Microbulbifer sp. GL-2: one gene and its partner. The protein of the gene in region 1 interacts with the protein of each later gene in a pairwise test. Links are inferred from orthologs where the notes say so. Each region holds a gene or a part of one and is shown on either strand. Other genes may lie near its edges. The genes, in order: hflC and ftsH.

Evidence for each region.
Region 2: the proteins of hflC (region 1) and ftsH interact in binary tests that used the Escherichia coli proteins (3 or more experiments, as listed by UniProt). The link is inferred for Microbulbifer sp. GL-2 from one-to-one orthologs.

Annotation. Positions count from the first base shown.
Region 1 is NZ_AP019807.1:1,249,899-1,253,173, forward strand. The notes cover bases 57-3,010. They hold hflC (protease modulator HflC), read right to left. Parts: upstream 1,993-3,010; coding sequence 1,120-1,992; downstream 57-1,119. Other genes in these bases: GL2_RS05380 (ATP phosphoribosyltransferase regulatory subunit), read right to left, coding at 57-966. In the rest of the region: more of GL2_RS05380, read right to left, coding at 1-56.
Region 2 is NZ_AP019807.1:2,397,623-2,400,844, reverse strand. The notes cover bases 216-3,116. They hold ftsH (ATP-dependent zinc metalloprotease FtsH), read right to left. Parts: upstream 2,679-3,116; coding sequence 753-2,678; downstream 216-752. Other genes in these bases: rlmE (23S rRNA (uridine(2552)-2'-O)-methyltransferase RlmE), read right to left, coding at 2,854-3,116; folP (dihydropteroate synthase), read right to left, coding at 216-651. Also shown: more of folP, read right to left, coding at 1-215; more of rlmE, read right to left, coding at 3,117-3,222. UniProt on the Escherichia coli protein: Acts as a processive, ATP-dependent zinc metallopeptidase for both cytoplasmic and membrane proteins. Plays a role in the quality control of integral membrane proteins.

The DNA of each region.
Region 1 (3,275 bases):
GGCCACCAGATCACTACTGAAGCCTGTAGCCGGGCGATCCCGCCCAAATACCGCACCAATACCGTTATAACGTCCGCCGTTGGCGAGAGCCTGGCCGTGACCAGGGGTGTAAGCAGCAAAAACCAGCCCTGTCTCGTAGTCGTATCCGCGCACTTCGCTCAAATCAAAAAATAGCTCCACTGCCGGGTAGCGCTCGCTCAGGGCTTCAGCCACCTGAAGCAAATCGGATAGTGCCGCCAGCAACGGCTCAGGTGCTCCACTGAGCAGCTCGCGAGCCCTTGCCAGACATTCCAGTCCACCGGCAAGACTCGGCAACGCCTGCAGCCAGGCGGCCACCTGCACATCTGCAACATTTGCGGCAACCCAGCTTCGCACATCGGCACTCGCCTTGTTTTGCAACAGGGCAGATAGTTCACCACGCTGGGCCTCGCTCAACCCCGCCGCTTCGGCAAGACTGCGGTAAATAGCCACATGACCGAGATCCATGTATATCTGCTCAATGCCGGCAACCTGCAGGCTCTCCAGCATCAGCGAGATTACTTCAATATCGCCGCTTAAACGGTCCTCGCCAAATAACTCAGCACCGACCTGGAGTGGAGCGCGCGAGCCCATAGCAGTGCGCGGCCGGGTATAGAGAACCTGGCCCGCGTAGCACAGCCGGTTGGCGCCAACGCGAGGGAAACTGTGTGCATCAATCCGCGCGGTTTGTGGAGTGATATCGGCGCGAATGCCGAGAGTACGGCCAGAGATCTGGTCGGTGACCTTAAAGGTACTCAGATCCACATCGCGCCCCATCCCAATCAACAGGGATTCGGTAAACTCCAGCATCGGCGGTATTACCAACTCGTACCCCCAGCAATGGTAGAGGTCCAGAAGTCGGCGGCGCAGGGTCTCAACCTGAACGGCATCCGCAGGCAAAATTTCAGCGATGCCATCCGGCAACATCCAGCGATCAGCTTGAGTCATGATGAAACAGGTTTATCAGGGTTAATGAGGTGCGCCAGCACCTTCCACAAAAAAACCGGGCGAGGCCCGGTTTGCGTGATTTTAGCACCAACTGCCGGCAGGAAGGTAGGGCTGTCGCAAGGACAGCCGCTGCCATTTGCCCGGCAGGTTGATTTATTGCCCTTTGGGGTCCTTCAGATAGCGGAAAAACTCACTATCTGGGTCCACCAGCAGCATATCGGACTTACTCTGGAAAGACTCTTTATAGGCCTGCAGGCTGCGGGTAAAGCTGTAGAACTCGGGATTCTTGTTATAGGCCGCGGCATAAATTCCGGCTGCCTCCGCATCCCCGGCACCACGCAGCTCTTCAGACTGGCGATAGGCCTCGGACTCGATCACTACCCTCTGGCGGTCTGCGTTAGCCTTGATACGCTCACTGGCCTCCTGACCCTTGGCGCGGTGATCCCGCGCTTCCAGTTCACGGCCGGCGCGCATACGCTGGAATACCGACTCAGAAACTTCCGGTGGCAGGTCGATACGCTTTACGCGCACGTCGATCACTTCCACACCCAGGTTCTTCTGTGCAATCTGGTTCAGGTTCTTGGTGATCTCTGACATCAGTTCATCGCGCTCACCACTGACCACTTCGTGTAGATCGCGCACACCAAACTGGTTACGCAGGCGGTCATTGATCTGCTCCGACAACAGACGAACTGCATTGCGCTCGTCACCACGTGTGGCAATGTAAAACTTGCTCACGTCGGAGATACGGTACTTGGCGTACGAATCCACCATCATGAACTTGTTTTCGCTGTTGAGCATACGCACCGGGCTGGAATCAACCGTTTGGATACGCGCGTCAAACTTGCGCAGTTTTTCTGCAAACGGAATCTTGAAGTAAAGCCCCGGCTCGTAATAAGTCCGAACCAGCTCACCAAATCGCAGCAGCACCGCTTTTTCGGTTTCCTTCACCACGAAGGCACTGGAGGAAATCACCAGAATGCCGACCAGTAGGACGGCAATAATTCCCAAAGTTTTGTTGTTCATTCCACCACCTCCTAGCGGACAGACTGGCTGCGACGGCCATTGGTAGCGTCCTGGCGCAGGCGCTCGACAATACGCTGGTAGACTTCCTCAATCACTATCGGTGAAGTGTCTTTGCGCTGTCCCGCCTGACTGGTGCTTTCCTGGGCCAATTTGTCCAATGGCAAATACATCATGTTATTGCCACCTTCGACATCCACCATCACTTTCGAGGTGCTGGACATCACTTCCTGAACCGCGTCCAGATAAAGGCGCTCACGCGTCACTTCCGGGGCGAGTTGGTATTCAGTCAGCAGCTTCTCGAAGCGCACCGCCTCACCGCGGGCACTCTCCACAACGCGAGCCTTATAACCCTCAGCCTCTTCGATAATCCGCTGGGCCTGACCGCGAGCCACCGGGATTACCTGGTTGGCATAGGCCTGAGCTTCATTCTGCAAACGAACCTCGTCCTCACGGGCCTTGGTTACGTCATCAAATGCGTCCTGAACTTCGCGAGGAGCCTTGGCGTCGGTCAAGTTGACCACATCGACAAGAATACCGGTCTGGTAGAGGTCCAGATATTCCTGCAGACGCTGCTGGGTATCTGTGGATACCTGGGTCCGGTTCTGAGAGATTACGCCGTTCAAGGTCAGGGAACCGACCACATGGCGCAGGGCACTGTCAGTCGCCTCCTGCAGACTTTTTACAGGGTCACGCACACGCAGTACATAGGACTCGGCATCACCAACCTGCCACTGTACGGTCAATACCACTTCAACGATATTGGCGTCTTCGGTCAGCATCTGGCCAGTAGTGCGCTCGGTACGTACCTCGGTCATATTGACCTTGGTAACACTATCGATCAGCGGTGGATTCCAGTGTAATCCGGCAGATTCTGTTGAGTGGTATTTGCCCAGGCGCAATACCACCGCCTGCTCGTTGGCATTGACCTGATAGATCCCCAGGCCCCCATAAATCAATACGGCGAGACCAATAAGCAGCATCCAGGGAAAATTACCCGTGCCTGTACTGGGACTACCCCCCCGAACAGGCCGCCCAACTTTTGTTGGACTTTACGAAATAACTCATCAAGGTCTGGCGGGCCATCGTTATTACGATTGCCACCGCCGCCACCGCCCCACGGGTCTTTGTCTTTGCCACCCGGCTCATTCCAGGCCATTTAACTTACTCCAACTCTGATCATTTAAGCTTTGTCTCCGGCGGATTCTAGCATCCCCCGCCGGTAAAATATTGCCGCCAGAACTCAGCTGGAGGCAAGTTTGTCGCAATCGCAGTCGCGTAGAATT
Region 2 (3,222 bases), 1.1 Mb from region 1 along the record:
CATATTGAAAGAGGCCAGCTGCGACAAACCACGCAACAACGCCAGGTTATGCTCATCTGTCTTGCCGAAGCCGAAGCCCGGATCGAGGATCAATCGCTCGCGCGCAATTCCCTGTCCCTCGCACGCTGCGACTCTCTGCTCCAGGTAAGCAGCCACTTCTTCCACCACATTCATATAGGAGGGCGCTTTCTGCATGCTGCCTGGCTGCCCTTGCATATGCATCAGACAAACGGGTAATCCCGTTTGCTCAGCAGCCTCCAAGGCACCTGGACGTTCCAGGGCGCGGACATCATTAATCAGGCCAGCTCCTGCCGCTGCCGCAATATGCATTACAGCCGGGGAGCTGGTATCGACAGAGACAATCGCCCCAAAGTTCGAGCAGATAGCTTCCACTACCGGGATAACGCGGTCCAGCTCCTCCTGCTCCGATACCGGACACGCCCCAGGGCGGGTGGATTCGCCACCTACATCGAGTATCGCGGCACCTTCGCCCAACATCTGCTCAGCTCGGCGCAGAACCAGAGATAAGTCCAGGCTTCCCGCAGCATAGTAACTGCCGCCATCCGAGAAAGAGTCCGGTGTCGTGTTCAAAACCCCCATCACAACAGGCTGAGACAGATCCAGAGGTTGTTTTCCACAGGTAATTTTCATGTGCAGCAATAAAAAAACGGAATGTCAGGACGGAATAAGCGAGAGCCTTATCACCGACCGGGCATTCCGTTTGTTATGTCCTAGTAATCCTTTTTTAGAGCTCAGTGCTCATTCAGTGGGCCGCCCACGGTGTTACTCTTGTCGGCTTCGGTAGAAGTTTCATTTGTCTCGGTATCAGTTTCGCCTGTGGAGCTGTTACCACCGGAGCCAAAATTATTGTCCTGCCAGTCTTTAGGCTGACGAACCTTACGTCTCGCCATCAGGTCATCAACCTGCTCGGCATCCAGGGTTTCATACTCCATCAGCGCATCTTTCATCGCCTCAAGAATATCCCTGTTTTCCTCCAGCAGCTTGCTGGCACGGTCATAGCAGTTATCGATGATACGGCGCACTTCTGCTTCGATCTCATAAGTGGTCTTACCAGACACCGGGTTACCCTGTCCGGGCTGTCCACTCTCATCCTCACCGTAATGTAACGGGCCCAACTTCTCCGACAGCCCCCATTTGGCCACCATATTGCGTGCCAGATCGGTAGCTCGCTCAATATCGTTGGAGGCTCCAGTGGTGACTCCATCAATGCCCAAGGTCATTTCCTCGGCAATACGACCACCAAACAGGGAGCACAGCTGCGATTCAATCGCACGCTTGGAAATACTGTACTTGTCTTCCTCCGGCAGGAACTGGGTAACACCAAGGGCGCGACCACGAGGAATAATGGTCACTTTATGCACTGGATCGTGTTCCGGCACCAAGCGGCCGATAATCGCGTGACCCGCTTCGTGATAGGCAGTATTCACCTTTTCCTTTTCATTCATGACCATGGACTTACGTTCCGCACCCATCATGATCTTGTCACGGGCACGTTCAAACTCTTCCATGGTAACGGTGCGCCGATTAGCGCGTGCTGCAAATAAGGCCGCCTCATTTACCAGGTTGGCCAGATCGGCACCGGAGAAACCGGGTGTTCCACGGGCAATAGTTTGGGCGTTAATTTTATCGTCCAGGGGCACCTTGCGCATGTGCACCTTAAGGATCTGCTCACGCCCACGAATATCCGGCAAGCCGACAAACACTTGACGGTCAAAACGACCAGGACGCAAAAGGGCATGGTCGAGAACATCCGGGCGGTTGGTGGCGGCAATTACAATCACCCCTTCATTGCCCTCAAAACCGTCCATTTCCACCAGTAGCTGGTTCAGCGTCTGTTCGCGCTCATCGTGACCACCGCCCACACCGGCACCCCGGTGACGGCCAACGGCGTCAATCTCGTCGATAAAGATAATGCAGGGAGCCTGTTTTTTGGCTTGCTCAAACATATCACGCACGCGGGAAGCACCCACACCAACAAACATCTCTACAAAATCAGAACCTGAGATAGAGAAGAAGGGCACCTTTGCTTCACCGGCAATGGCCTTGGCCAGCAGGGTCTTACCGGTGCCGGGAGGTCCACACATCAGCACACCGCGGGGAATATTACCTCCCAGACGCTGGAACTTGGTGGGGTCTCGCAGAAACTCTACCAGTTCCTGCACCTCTTCCTTAGCTTCATCCACACCTGCAACATCGGCAAAGGTGGTCTTGATCTGGTCTTCACCCAGCAGGCGCGCCTTGCTCTTGCCAAATGCCATGGGCCCGGATCGCCCTCCGGCACCGCCCTGCATCTGGCGCATAAAGAACATAAACACGGCGATGATGATCAGGATTGGGAAGCTGGCCACCAGCAGTTGCTGCCAGATACTGGGGGACTCCGGCTCACGACCAACGAACTGCACATTGCTGCGCACCAGTTCGTTAGTGAGTTCATCATCAATTATTTGTGGCTGGATAGTCTTAAAGCGGTTGCCATCCGCCTTCTCCCCGGTGATCACCAGGCCATCTACAACCACACTCTTTATCTGGCCCGACTGCACATCCTGAACAAAGTCGGAATAGCTGAGAGCCTCATCCCGTGACTGCGGTTTGAAATTCTGAAATACCATCAGCAGCACCGCCGCGATGATTAACCACAGTACAAGGTTCTTTGCCATATCATTCAAAGGGATAGCCCTCTCGCTTTCGCACTCAAAATCCGTTCATCCGGCAACGCCGGTCGCACCTATACTGGTTCAAACCAGTATAGGTGCGGGGGTCAACAGCCCTGCCCCCGATCTTGGTATCGCTTATACCATATCGGGCGCCCAGACCAGAAATACACCGCTAGCCTTAACTGCCCTTAAAGCCTCGCGCTACCAAGTAGACCTCGCGAGAGCGGGGTCTGGAAGCGCCGGGTTTACGGGTCACAACACTGTTGTAGCTACCGCGCAAATCGCGAATCAGCTCGTCAAAACCCTCGCCCTGGAACACCTTGGCAACAAAGGCCCCGCCCGGTTTCAGAACCTGGCGAGCCATATCCACAGCCAGTTCCACCAAATACATGGAGGCGGGCTGATCCACATCGCGTATTCCACTCATATTGGGGGCCATATCTGAAATCACAAGGTCTGCCAGATCATCACCTAAGTGTTGCAGCAGCTCATTGAGCACTGACTCCTCGGTAAAGTCGCCCTGTACAAAGTCCACTCCCGCCAAAGG